One region of the Providencia alcalifaciens genome, then DNA from elsewhere that is predicted to be linked to it. Evidence: predicted binding sites of a transcription regulator. Region 1 holds the regulator's gene; each other region holds the start of a gene.
The links. Region 1 encodes Fur, which represses iron uptake genes when iron is present. Its sites were predicted from a motif close to ATAATAATGAGAACNACTATCAA; they were not measured.

Region 1 (4,292 bases):
ATTAGCCAATGCAGCGAAAGAGGATGTTGTCGTGGTGCGTTCTAGTCGTGTACCGACAGGCTATACAACGCGAAATGCGGAAGTGAATGATAATGAATATGGGTTTGTGGCATCTGAAAGATTGAACCCACAAAAATCTCGTGTATTACTGCAATTAGCATTAACACAAACGAAGGACCCGAAAAAAATCCAAGAGATGTTTGAGCAATACTAAGGCTTAATGGAAGGCGACAGCAATGTCGCCTTTATGATCTATTTTTATTACGTATAAAATATGCACTTTTAGTGATAAGCGAATTTATATAATCAAAATAACTCGACAATAAATGCCTATAAATAGGGTAATAAAGTTATTATCGAGCAATTCTATATCATCTGTTTAACAAATTTAATTACAAGGCACCGACTTCAGGTGTGTGTGGGTCTGAATTTTCTTGTTTGGTTTTTTCTTTAAATACCGTTACGTTTCCCGTCGATTTCGTAGCAGATTTAACCTCAGCATGGCCAGAAAATATTCCGCCTTTTTTAATGGATAGACTGGAATAGCGGATGGTGCCATAAATCTCACCATTGATATCAATGCTAATAGTTTCGGTGATACATTCACCTTCCACTTTACCGTTTACCCATAGCTCATTACTGGTAATATTGCCGGTAACATTACCATTTTGCATGATTTTGACGGTATTATTTTTGCCGGTAATGTTGCCAATCACAGTACCATAAATATGTACTTGTTCATTGGAGGTAATATTGCCTTCAAACACGACATCTTTGGCAATAATGGTATTGGTTTTTTCTTCGCTAGCCACTGCTGTAGATGTTTGCATTTTTTCCTCAGCAATTTTTTGAGTGATTTCTTCTTTATTGATAGTGGGAGTGGGCTCTGGTTTGTTTTGTTTTTTATTGAACATGCGACTAACCTTTTTGTAATTGAAGTATAGAACCAAACAAATGATTGAAGATATAAAGGCAACGGATGCCACGACGGTATATCTAAAAAACCACGCTATCAAAGTAAGAAACCAGAAGAAAAAACTTATATTCAAAAACAGATATGTTTTTTTCATCCTTTAATCTCTTACGCATAAATTTGATCATAAGTATAAATTAAAATAACGCATAGCAAATTAAAGAATAGAGGATAGTTTTAGTTTTATCTGAAGAAATAAAGCTATGTATTTTTTAAAAATAGTCGCTAATTTTCAGCTAAAGAGTAAAAATGGGGAAATGTTAAGAATATATAAATAAAAATACCCACTAATAAACATTAAGTGGGTATCATCAACACGAAATCACTGATTAATTAAGTTGCCTCATTTTTAGTGAGGCGACTTATGAATGCAATTATTTTGCTTCGTGGATGTTTTCATTTTCACGACAGTCACCTTCAGCACAGTGACCATATAGATATAAACTGTGGTTAGACAGCTTAATGCCGTGGCGTTTAGCGATATCATGCTGACGTTCTTCGATTGATTCGTCTGTAAATTCGATGACTTTGCCACAATCTAAACAGATTAAGTGGTCATGGTGATGCTGTTGAGTCAGTTCAAATACGGATTTTCCACCTTCGAAATTGTGACGAGTCACAATACCAGCATCATCAAATTGGTTTAATACGCGGTAGACAGTGGCTAACCCGATTTCTTCACCAATATCAATCAGCTTTTTGTAGAGATCTTCCGCACTGACGTGATGGCACTCAGGCTCCTGAAGTACTTCCAAAATCTTCAATCTTGGAAGAGTGACTTTGAGTCCTGCATTTTTCAATGCTTTATTATTGTCTGTCATGCGGGCTTGTCCTGTATTTTAAATCATAAATTTAACAATAATGAGACGTTTTTAACAAAAATCCAGTTGTCTTCTAAACTGATTTACAATTATAGGCATGGAAAATAAAAATAGAAACCATGCATTGTCTCATTATTTTGATTCGTTCTTAAAAGCGAGTCCATTAGATGGAAGGAATAACCCATCATATCGAATGGTCCCCGCTTTTAATTGACAATCTATGTCATTATTAGCCAAGGATTTCAGCCAGAGACATCTCTTCAGAGATTTGTTTAACCCAAGCGTCAACACGCTCTTCGGTCAGTTCTGGTTGACGATCTTCATCGATAGCAAGGCCGATAAAGTGATTATCGTCCGCCATACCTTTAGAAACTTCAAAGTGGTAGCCTTCAGTTGGCCAATGACCTACGATCACTGCACCACGAGGCTCAATGATGTCGCGGATAGTTCCCATCGCATCACAGAAATACTCTGCGTAGTCTTCTTGGTCTCCACAACCAAACAGTGCGACAAGTTTACCGTCAAAATCAATTTCTTCTAATGTTGGGAAAAAATCATCCCAATCACACTGAGCTTCACCGTAGTACCACGTAGGGATACCAAGAAGTAGGATGTCAAACGCTTCGATATCTTCTTTGCTGCATTTAGCAATATCGTGAACTTCTGCAACATCTTTGCCTAATCTTTCTTGGATCATTTTGGCAATATTTTCTGTGTTACCTGTGTCACTTCCGAAGAAAATGCCTATAACTGCCATAAAGTGATTAACCTCTTGTTTTTCTAGTAGAGAGTATAAATTACCAATTCTGCTAGAACTAAAAATAGAACGAAAATAGGTAAAATTTTGCGCCTTATTTTGGCGAAAAAAACAGTGTTAGTCTGTCAAATTTGTGTGATTTACCAGATACAGCTAGCGATCAATTACTTCACTAACCTGCTCAAGTTGAGCCATCAAAATTTCTTCAATTAGCTCACTTCGGCTTATGTTTTTCTCTTCAGCTAATTGGTTTAAGACCGCGACAGCGTCTTCATTTAATTTCAGCTCAACTCGACGTAGCCCTTTGACTTTGTCTCGTTTTAGCTGATTTCGCTTATTGATTCGTAATTGTTCATCCCGCGACAACGGGCTAGTTTTTGGTCGCCCAGGCCTGCGTTCTTCTGCGAACAAATCCAGTGTGGTGCGGTCAGTTTGTTCTTTTGCCATATCTACTATTGCTAACGGAAGGGGTGTGCCAGTAATTCAGCGGGCAATGATACCCTAGCTGAACCCCTAGTACCATAGGTGCATACCCCGCTAATTCATCTAATAGATTAAAAAAAAAGCACTTTTAAGAAAAAAGCATCACTCAAAGAGTAAGCGATGCTTTTTTATTCAGGTTAACGGGTCTGTTGCTGCCATAAATTGGCATAAAGACCTTTCAGTTTTAGAAGGTTCTGATGAGTTTCCGCTTCGGCGACTTCACCATTTCGTATTACGTAAATTTTATCGGCGCTCATAATGGTATTGAGGCGATGGGCAATGCTAATCACTGTTCTACCTTGTGTGATTAACGGCATATTTTTCATGATGGCGGATTCTGATTCGTAATCCAGTGCAGAGGTGGCCTCATCGAGAATTAAAATATCAGGTTCAGTAATCAAGGCTCGAGCAAGGGCAATACGCTGGCGTTGACCGCCAGAGAGATTTAATCCTTTTTCAGATAAATGATAATTAAAGTTTTCAGGCAGAGACATAATAAATTCATAGGCTCCCGCCAGTTTTGCAGCATGGATTAATTGTTGTTCGCTCGCTTGTGGGTAACTTAATCGGATATTTTCTGCAATTGTTCCGACAAAGAGTGTGCTTTCTTGAAGGACGACACTCATTCGGCGGCGTAACGCGACAGTATCTGTCACCGCTAAATCCATACCATCGACAATAACTTGCCCATGTTGAGGGATATATAGTCGTTGTAACAATTTAGTGAGGGTACTTTTCCCTGAACCAGATGGCCCTGTGATACCAATAAACTCTCCGGCTTTGATGGATAAAGTTAGGTTACTTAGCACCTCAGGGGTTTCAGGTTGATAACGAAAGCGGATATTTTGAAACTCAATTTCCCCTTGAATGGTGCTTGAGCTGGCAATGCCTTGGCGTTCATTTTCAATGGGTTTATCAAGAATGTCGCCAACGCGACGCAAAGAAATAATGGTATGTTGGAAGTCTTGCCAAATTTGAGCAAATCGTAGAACAGGTTGAGTAACATGGGCGCTTAGCATATTGAAAGCGACAAGTTCCCCTGGCGTGATATTTCCTTCCAAAACTTCATTAACACCAAGCCAAAGTAGAACAGCGGTAGTGACTTTACTGACTAACGTCATTAACTGTGTTGCCACCACACTACGCATGGAAACTTTGAAGCCTTGACTCAATTGTTGGCTGAGTAATTTTTGCCAACGTTGGAAAAAATATTTCTCTGTGGCGGTGGTTTTTACGGTTTCGATACCAGTTATTGATT
Region 2 (4,292 bases), 130 kb from region 1:
AAAAATACAGGTTGCTAGTTCCCATTTGATGTTAATAATTATAGTATGTAAATAATTCTCATTTACATACTTGGTGTTATGGCTTGATATGTCAGATTCAGAGTTACAATGCCTGTTTGCTCGTCACTCTTCCTCACTATGCCGTTATCTTAATGGTTATCTTAAAGACTATAATTTAAGTATGGATATCATGCAGGAAAGCTTTGTGCGTATGGCGGAGTTAATGAAACATTCCCCCATTCAGGATGTGGATGCTTATCTTTATCGAACCGCTAAAAACTTAATGATTGACTATTTTCGTCAACAGAAACGACACTCAGCCACCTCCATCAGTGAGGTGCAATGGGAATCCGTACCTTCTAAAATTAAAAGCCTTGAAGCCCAGACAATTCGAGAGCAACAAATTCAGCAAATCCAAAATATTATAGGAACATTGCCCCAGCGAACTCAGGAAATTTTCCGGTTACATCGCGAAGATGGAATGACCCAAAATGAAGTGGCGGAAGCGTTAAATATTTCATTAAGTACCGTTGAAAAACATTTAGCCAATGCGTTAGCTATGCTCATCCATAAATGGAGAGATTAATGGAGAGTCAACATTCAAGTAAACCCTCTGAAATTGAGGAAGTCGCCGCTTTCTGGGTTATCAAAACGACACAAAAAAACTTAACCTCCCAAGAAGAGCATGATTTTCAACAATGGGTTACGACATCAGAACAACATCGGAACGCCTATTTTAAAGCTCGGCAACTGTGGGGATTAACCTCTGAGATCGCATTATCCGTTCCAAAAGGATCCAGCCGAAAAACGGGCAATATAAAATTTACGCCTCGTTGGATTGCGATGGCATCGGTCTTCATTTTAAGTGTGTTCTCATTCGCAATTTGGCCGTTTTTAAACCAAGAATCTGTGGATTATCAAGCTAAAAATGGTGAAATCTCACACATTATATTACCCGATGGTAGCCATGTTGATTTAGACAGCGGAGCTGCGATAACGCTCGAATTTAATGAGGGTTATCGGCAAGTTAATTTACTTTCTGGTCGAGCTTACTTTTCAGCATCTCCTATTTCAACTCAAGAACCGCGACCTTTTCGGGTAAAAGCTAAAAATGGAACAGTTCAAGCCTTGGGAACGGAATTTGAGATTGACTCCCAAGAGAAGCAGGTCAATGTTGCTGTCTATGAACATCAGGTACAAATTACCTTATTGTCTGGGGAGACTCAGCGGGTCATCGCGGGAGATAGGGCATCTTATCAGCAGCATATATCGCCAATGGTACCAGCTAACATTCAGCATGGAGTTTCGTGGAGAAAAGGGCTAATTATTTTCCAGCAAAGCAGTGTTGCTAATGTTATCCATGAACTGAGCCGGTATAGAGAAAAACCTATAATTTTATTGGGTGATCCACCCCAAGCCATGATTAGTGGGGTTTTCCAGATTGATTCTGTCGAAAATGCGTTATTGACTGTCACCAGTGCGAAAGGGTTATCAGTCTCTGAATTACCCTTTTTTACTCTAGTTTATTGATATTAAATATTTTAATTATTTTCATAACAAATTATTCAAAATTTATTTACGGGTTTTAGGTTATTTGTCGTCTTAATCTAAGTGATTATGATTTTCATTACCATTATCATTTTTAGGATTGAGAAATGACAAATAACAAGTTTGATTATAAAAAAGCAGTTCTGGGGATTCACCTTGCATTAATGGCGCTACCCGCCATCTCTTTTTCTAGCTATGCGCACGCCAATAAATTGAGCCAGACAGCTTCACTTTCTATTCCTGCTCAACCCCTTGATTCAGCACTGCTCCAATTTGCCCAACAAGCTAATATGGAGATTTTTATTGATAGCCAAGAGATTAATGGACTGAACAGTCAAAAAATACAAGGCAATATGTCGATTCAAAAAGGACTAGACCAGTTAATTGGCTCTAATCCTATTCTGTATCAAATTGATGGAAATCGAATCTCGATTCAACGAATTAATAAAGCAGTGGATGATAATTCAGTCATTGTGCTGGATAAAATTACGGTGACGGCTGCACCTCACCAACAAGGCGATTGGGTTTATAGCTCTCCATCATCCGTCAGTGTAATCAGTAAAAAACAAATTGAAGATAAGCCTCCAAAGCACATCGCTGATTTACTGGAGTTAACGACAGGGGTCTATTCTAGTGTGAGTCAGCAAGATCCCTCACTGTCTGTCAATATTCGTGGGATCCAAGATTATGGACGGGTCAATATGAATATTGATGGAATGCGCCAAAATTTCCAAAAAAGTGGTCATGGGCAGCGTAATGGCACCATGTATATCGATTCAGAACTTCTTTCTGGTGTTGAGATTCAAAAGGGAAATAGTAATGGAATGGGGAGCGGAGGCACATTAGGCGGCGTCGCGACATTCAACACAGTGAGTGCATCCGATTTTTTATCTAAAGATAAAACGTTTGGAGGAAAGATCCATGCAAGTACCGGAACCAACAACACCCATTTTATTGGTAGCACCGCGTTAGCGCTAGGGAATGAACATGCCGATCTTTTATTTGCAGCCAGTGAACGTCGATTAGGTGACTATAAACCTGGTGTACATGGGGATATTGGCGATATTCGGATAAACAATGACACCGGGCATTATGACCAACTGGTTCATGATCTAAAACATAGCCGTATTACGGACAGTAATTATCAAATGACGTCCTACTTGGCAAAAGCCGGTTGGAATTTTAGTGACTCCCAACGCCTACAACTCAATTACCTTGAAACCAAAGTTGCGACACCAAATGCAGGCACACTCACCAACCTATCAGGAACATGGCCATACAAATTAGGTTGGAAAAGTAGTGGGTTTAGTGATGTGACGACAAAAAACTACGCACTGGATTATAGCCAATATAGTGAAAGCCCATGGAGCTTTGAATTAAAAGGAAAAGTGTATTTCGTTGATACCAATGATGACACGCAAACCTACTCAACCAGTAAGGTTTTTAACAATGGCTATCAAATGAATACCCGTGTGAAAACGATAGGATTACAGTTAGAAAATTACTCGGAAATTGAATTTAACTATAACCATGTTTTAAAAGCACATTATGGATTAGAGGCTTTTCAGGATAAGGCCAGCAGTGATTCCACCAAGGTGTCTGCAAATGGGGTGACACCAGACGGTAAGCGTTCCTTAAGTTCACTATTTGCCACATTAACCTATGAACATGATGATTGGCTCACTTTAGAAGGTGGGCTGCGTTATGATTATTATCAGTTAAAAGGGCAGACCAGTATGCGCTATCGAGTTTTTCCTTATACGAAAGACAACCCATGCAAAGCATCAAGCCTACGTAATTGTAAAAGTGTTGAAGTTAATCGCGTATGGGATGTGGATGATGCCCAAGGCGAATTTTCACCTAACATAAAGTTAGCGATTCGACCTAACGTCGAATGGTTGGAACTGTATTCAAGCTATGGGCGTTCTTGGCGTCCACCCGCTATCACGGAAACATTGACGTCGGGAAGTGCGCACAGCTCATCTACTCAATTTCCCAATCCTTATCTAAAACCTGAAAAATCGAATTCTTGGGAGGTTGGCGTCAATGTTAACTATCCAAATTTAGTGCTCGAAGAGGATCGTTTATTAGCCAAAGTTGCCTATTTTGATACGCGGGTTGATAACTATATCAACCTTGCGATTAACCGAACAAAACCGGGAATGGTGAGTCCGAGTATTGGTAATGCGGCGTACAGCAATAATCTTGTAGCGACTCGTTTTAGGGGCTTTGAGTACCAAGTTAATTATGATGCTGGCTTTGCTTACGCGGATTTAACGTTCACCCACATGATCGGCAAAAATGAGTTTTGCGCTCGCCGTGCTTGGTTGGGGGGCGTTCAGACATTTACTAAAGAAAATCGCCCTGGAAATTGGTACGCAGAAGATGATGTTCAACAAAATGATCATGTGAATTGTGATGGCGCGGCAGTGTTTAGTAGTGCTGCAAATTTACCGGGTGATAGAGGCTCCTTCACATTAGGTGGTCGCGCTTTTAATCGAAAACTCGATGGTGGAATGGTTATTCGCTTTACACCGGGATTCCAAGACCATTCTGCACAAAGCAATCAGCCCTATTTGGCCGATTGGCCTAAATACACATTGGTGGATCTGTATGCGAGTTACGCGTTAACCGATGATTTAATTATTCGGGGAAATGTCGAAAACTTAACCAATAGAGCTTATGTTGTGAGCTACGGCGAAAGTCTTTCCAATACGCTAGGGCGTGGAAGAACGATTAGCGGT
Region 3 (4,292 bases), 1.9 Mb from region 1:
AGCGCGTTGTTGAAAGCGATGAGTTACTCGCTCGCTTTCAAATTCCTAAACATTGTTGGGAATTTGTCCGTAGTTCGTGGAAAAGTGAGCAACCTTCATTATATTCCCGTCTCGACTTAGCTTACGATGGTGTCAATCCACCTAAGTTACTGGAAAATAATGCAGATACACCAACGTCACTGTATGAATCAGCGTTCTTCCAATGGATTTGGTTAGAAGATCAAATCGAGGCTGGAAAACTGCCAGAAAATGCTGACCAGTTTAACAGCATTCAAGAGCAACTGATTGAACGTTTTGGTGAGCTTAAAGATCAATACGGTTTCCGCTTGCTACATATGGCTTGTTGCCAAGATACCGAAGAAGATCGTGGTACAGTACAATATCTGCAAGACTGTGCGAATGAAGCTGGCGTAGCGACCGAATTCCTGTATATGGATGAAATCGGGCTGGGTGAAAAAGGTGAATTCACCGATACACAAGATCAGGTCATTAGTAACCTGTTCAAACTGTATCCATGGGAATTTATGCTCAGAGAAATTTTCTCAACCAAGCTGCAAGATGCGGGTGTACGTTGGTTAGAGCCTGCATGGAAAAGCATTATTTCCAACAAGGCGTTGCTACCAATGTTATGGGAAATGTTCCCTGACCATCCAAACTTGTTACCAGCCTACTTTGCGGATGGTAATAAACCAGAGCTTGAAAGCTATGTGATTAAACCGCTATTTTCTCGTGAAGGTGCGAATATTCGTGTCATCGAAAATGGCAAAGAAATCGCCTCTGCGGATGGCCCTTATGGTGAAGAAGGGATGATTATCCAGCAATTCCACTCACTGCCAAAATTTGAAGGCAGCTATACATTAGTGGGAAGCTGGTTAGTTAACGACCAACCTGCGGGCATCTGTATTCGCGAAGATAAAGAGCTGATTACTCAGGATTTATCTCGTTTCTACCCCCATATCATTATCGACTAGTATTTCGTAGTTTGATAAAAACAGGGTATCTGACAAAAAGAAAGCGGCAACGAACTATTTCGTGCCGCTTTCTTATTTTCTGTTTTAAGTATTAACCAATTTGAAAGTATTAACCGATTTGCACTGACAACATGCTCAGCGATGCGGAAACAATGCCCTCTACAGGCGTACTTATCCCTTCTTCACCATCCCAAGTTCCTAAAATAGGCAAGATAGGTAAAAAGTGTTCCGGTGATGGGTTCGATAACTTACCATCTTCACGATCTAACCCTTTAGTGAGTGGATGCGGCTGCTCGTGACTGCGTAAATTGTCATACACAAACTGCTCAAAAGAGGTCGCCCAAGGATAAGGCACTGCATTTGCATTTTGCCAATCCATTGCTCTTAAATTATGAACCACGTTACCGCTGCCCATAATCAATACCCCTTCATCTCGTAATACCGCCAGCTTTTTACCCAACTCATAATGCCAAGCAGCTGGCTTCGTACCATCAATACTGAGCTGAACCACAGGGATATCCGCTTGAGGATACATACGGACTAAAATTTCCCATGTACCGTGATCAAGTCCCCACTCCTCTTTATCTTGATAAATTGGCTCTGGAGACAATAATTCAGCTACCTGTTTAGCCAGTTCTGGAGAGCCCGGTGCTGGATATTCAATTTGGTATAAAGCTTCAGGGAAACCACCAAAATCATGGATAGTTTTCGGTTTAACCATCGCGGTGATAGCCGTTCCACGGGTATACCAATGTGCTGAGATCACTAAAATCGCACGCGGTCTAGGCAAGGTTTTACCCAGTTTTTCCCATGCTTCAGTATACGAATTATGGTTAATCGCGTTCATCGGGCTACCATGACCGATAAATACCGCAGGCATTCGATGGGTTAAGTGTTGGTTATTTGTCGACATGATGACCTCAATTCCACTAAAAGGATAATGAATATCAGCATACCCTTTTTTAGAAAAAACACAGTGGGGGAATTATGAGAATGATCATCAAAAAATTTGAATAGGCCACAAAGGTGTGCAACTTTGTGGCCGATGACTCTGTATGCAAAACGTTTTAAAAACCTAGCAAATTAGCTGGCTTTTTTTTCCAACTGAAGGCGATAGTTAACTAAGTCTTCGATAGTCACAACGGTCATATTGTGCTCGCGAGCAAACTTCACCACATCTGGCGCACGCGCCATGCTGCCATCATCATTGGTTAACTCACACAGTACTCCAGCGGGTTTGAAACCTGCCAGTACAGCTAAATCAATTGTCGCTTCGGTATGACCACGGCGAGTTAATACACCACCCTCACGAGCGCGCAGAGGGAATACGTGACCTGGACGGTTAATATCCGCAGGTACTGCGTTATCCGCAATTGCGGTTTTAATTGTCGTGATACGGTCAGCCGCAGAAACGCCTGTCGTCACGCCTTTTGCCGCTTCGATAGTGACCGTAAAACCCGTTTGGTTTTGGCTGGTGTTTTTTTCCACCATCATCGAAATATCAAGCTGCTTACGGCGTTCTTCCGTAATACACAGGCACACAATGCCGCTGCTATAGCGAATGGTCATTGCCATTTGCTCTGTGGTCATGGTTTCTGCTGCAAACACTAAGTCACCTTCATTCTCACGATCTTCATCATCGAGAACTAAGATACCTTTGCCTTGGCGCAGGGCTTCAATTGCATTTTCAACACGCTCGGTAGGATTACCGAATTCGGAAAGTAGCGTCTGATTCATGGTAAAAACCTTCTTAAATTAACAATATTTGAGTTACCAGAACCAGGGCAGTCTTAGGAGTACGAGAAATGAATAAACACAACGACTTAACAGCCGTTTCGCCATTCAATATGTAGAACAATGTTGCACCTAAAAGGTACAAACATGCAGATACAGTGATTCTCTCCCATCCGGACTATGACCGTCGGCTCCAGATTCACACTGGATCTGCTGACCTTTCCTATCCATGACAATAATGCCAAAGATAACAAAGCGCTCGCGGGCTTCATGCGCGATGCATGTTACCGCCGGTGGGGACTTTCACCCCGCCCTGAGATTACGCAATTAATATAACTCCAATAATTCAATGGTGCAACGAACAAACGATAAACTGGAAACTTACTCACACTTTTCGCCAATAAAAACAAGATGAAAGGCTGGGTTTTTATAATAATGTTAGAAGGTGGTTTATTCATAACGCCGCAGGTATTACACTACCCCACATTATTTATATTGAAACTGAAGGACCCGCGAATGCTCGATCCGAAAAAAATTGAACAAGTTGCCCGCCAAATTCAAGGTGCATTACCAAAAGGCGTGCGTGACTTAGGTGAAGACTTTGATAAAAAGCTTCGTTCACTGCTGCAATCTCAGCTTGGCAAATTAGATTTAGTCAGCCGTGAAGAGTTTGATATTCAAACACAAGTTTTGCTGCGCACTCGCGAAAAACTGATGAAAATGGAGCAGCGCGTTAGCGCACTTGAAGCCCGTTTTTCAGATGAAAAAGTGATTGAAGAAAAACAAGAAGATTGATTCACAAACAAAAAAGCCTAACTTCTGTACGCATTTAAATGCAGACAAAAAGCTAGGCTTTTGCTAAAACCAATTAAAATTTAATTATTTGGTTTTCATAATATTTTTGATGATATTGGTGGTTGAAATACCATCTTCGAAATTCAAAACCATCACTTGCCCACCAGCAGCCCACACTTCCTTGCTACCAGCAATCTCATCTGGTTGATAATCCCCACCTTTTACTAAGATGTCAGGCAGAATTTCTGAGATCAAACGCTGCGGTGTATCTTCCTCGAATGGCACAACCCAATCCACGGCACCCAATGCGCCCAACACAATCATACGTTGGTCTAATGGATTAACTGGGCGAGTTTCGCCTTTCAAGCGACGAGTCGATGCATCACTGTTTACCGCAACAATCAGGCGATCACCCAATTTACGTGCATTTGCCAGATACGAAACATGTCCTGCATGCAGAATATCGAAACAGCCATTGGTCATCACCACGCGCTCACCGCGAGCACGCGCATCGGCTACGGCTTGCTTAAGCTGGCTTTCGGTCATTACGCCGAAACCATTCTCTGCGCGACCACGGATCGCATTTTCTAATTCGATAGGTGAAACTGTTGAAGTCCCTAATTTGCCAACCACAACACCCGCCGCTGCATTCGCTAATGCACAAGCTTCATGCAATGGACGACCTGATGCAATTGATGCCGCCAATACGCCAATCACCGTATCACCAGCCCCTGTCACATCAAAGACTTCCTGTGCTTCAGTCGGTAAATGTAGAGGTGCCTCATTACGGCG

Region 2: the regulator Fur is predicted to act here: its motif matches at 1,618-1,640, upstream of LDO73_RS05165 (TonB-dependent hemoglobin/transferrin/lactoferrin family receptor).
Region 3: the regulator Fur is predicted to act here: its motif matches at 1,953-1,975, upstream of ygiD (4,5-DOPA dioxygenase extradiol).

What each region holds. Positions count from the first base shown of each region.
Region 1 covers NZ_OU659204.1:1,292,924-1,297,215, forward strand. The annotation lists gene ansB (L-asparaginase 2) at 1-214, shown strand, start outside; gene LDO73_RS05745 (bactofilin family protein) at 393-914, opposite strand; gene fur (ferric iron uptake transcriptional regulator) at 1,348-1,794, opposite strand; gene fldA (flavodoxin FldA) at 2,024-2,551, opposite strand; gene ybfE (LexA regulated protein) at 2,705-2,998, opposite strand; partial or broken gene LDO73_RS05765 (type I secretion system permease/ATPase) at 3,172-4,292, opposite strand, start outside.
Region 2 covers NZ_OU659204.1:1,159,080-1,163,371, forward strand. The annotation lists gene LDO73_RS05155 (RNA polymerase sigma factor) at 89-586, shown strand; gene LDO73_RS05160 (FecR family protein) at 586-1,530, shown strand; gene LDO73_RS05165 (TonB-dependent hemoglobin/transferrin/lactoferrin family receptor) at 1,656-4,292, shown strand, end outside.
Region 3 covers NZ_OU659204.1:3,165,871-3,170,162, forward strand. The annotation lists gene LDO73_RS14385 (glutathionylspermidine synthase family protein) at 1-971, shown strand, start outside; gene ygiD (4,5-DOPA dioxygenase extradiol) at 1,081-1,884, opposite strand; gene ribB (3,4-dihydroxy-2-butanone-4-phosphate synthase) at 2,055-2,708, opposite strand; FMN riboswitch at 2,863-3,030, opposite strand; gene ubiK (ubiquinone biosynthesis accessory factor UbiK) at 3,222-3,500, shown strand; gene hldE (bifunctional D-glycero-beta-D-manno-heptose-7-phosphate kinase/D-glycero-beta-D-manno-heptose 1-phosphate adenylyltransferase HldE) at 3,585-4,292, opposite strand, start outside.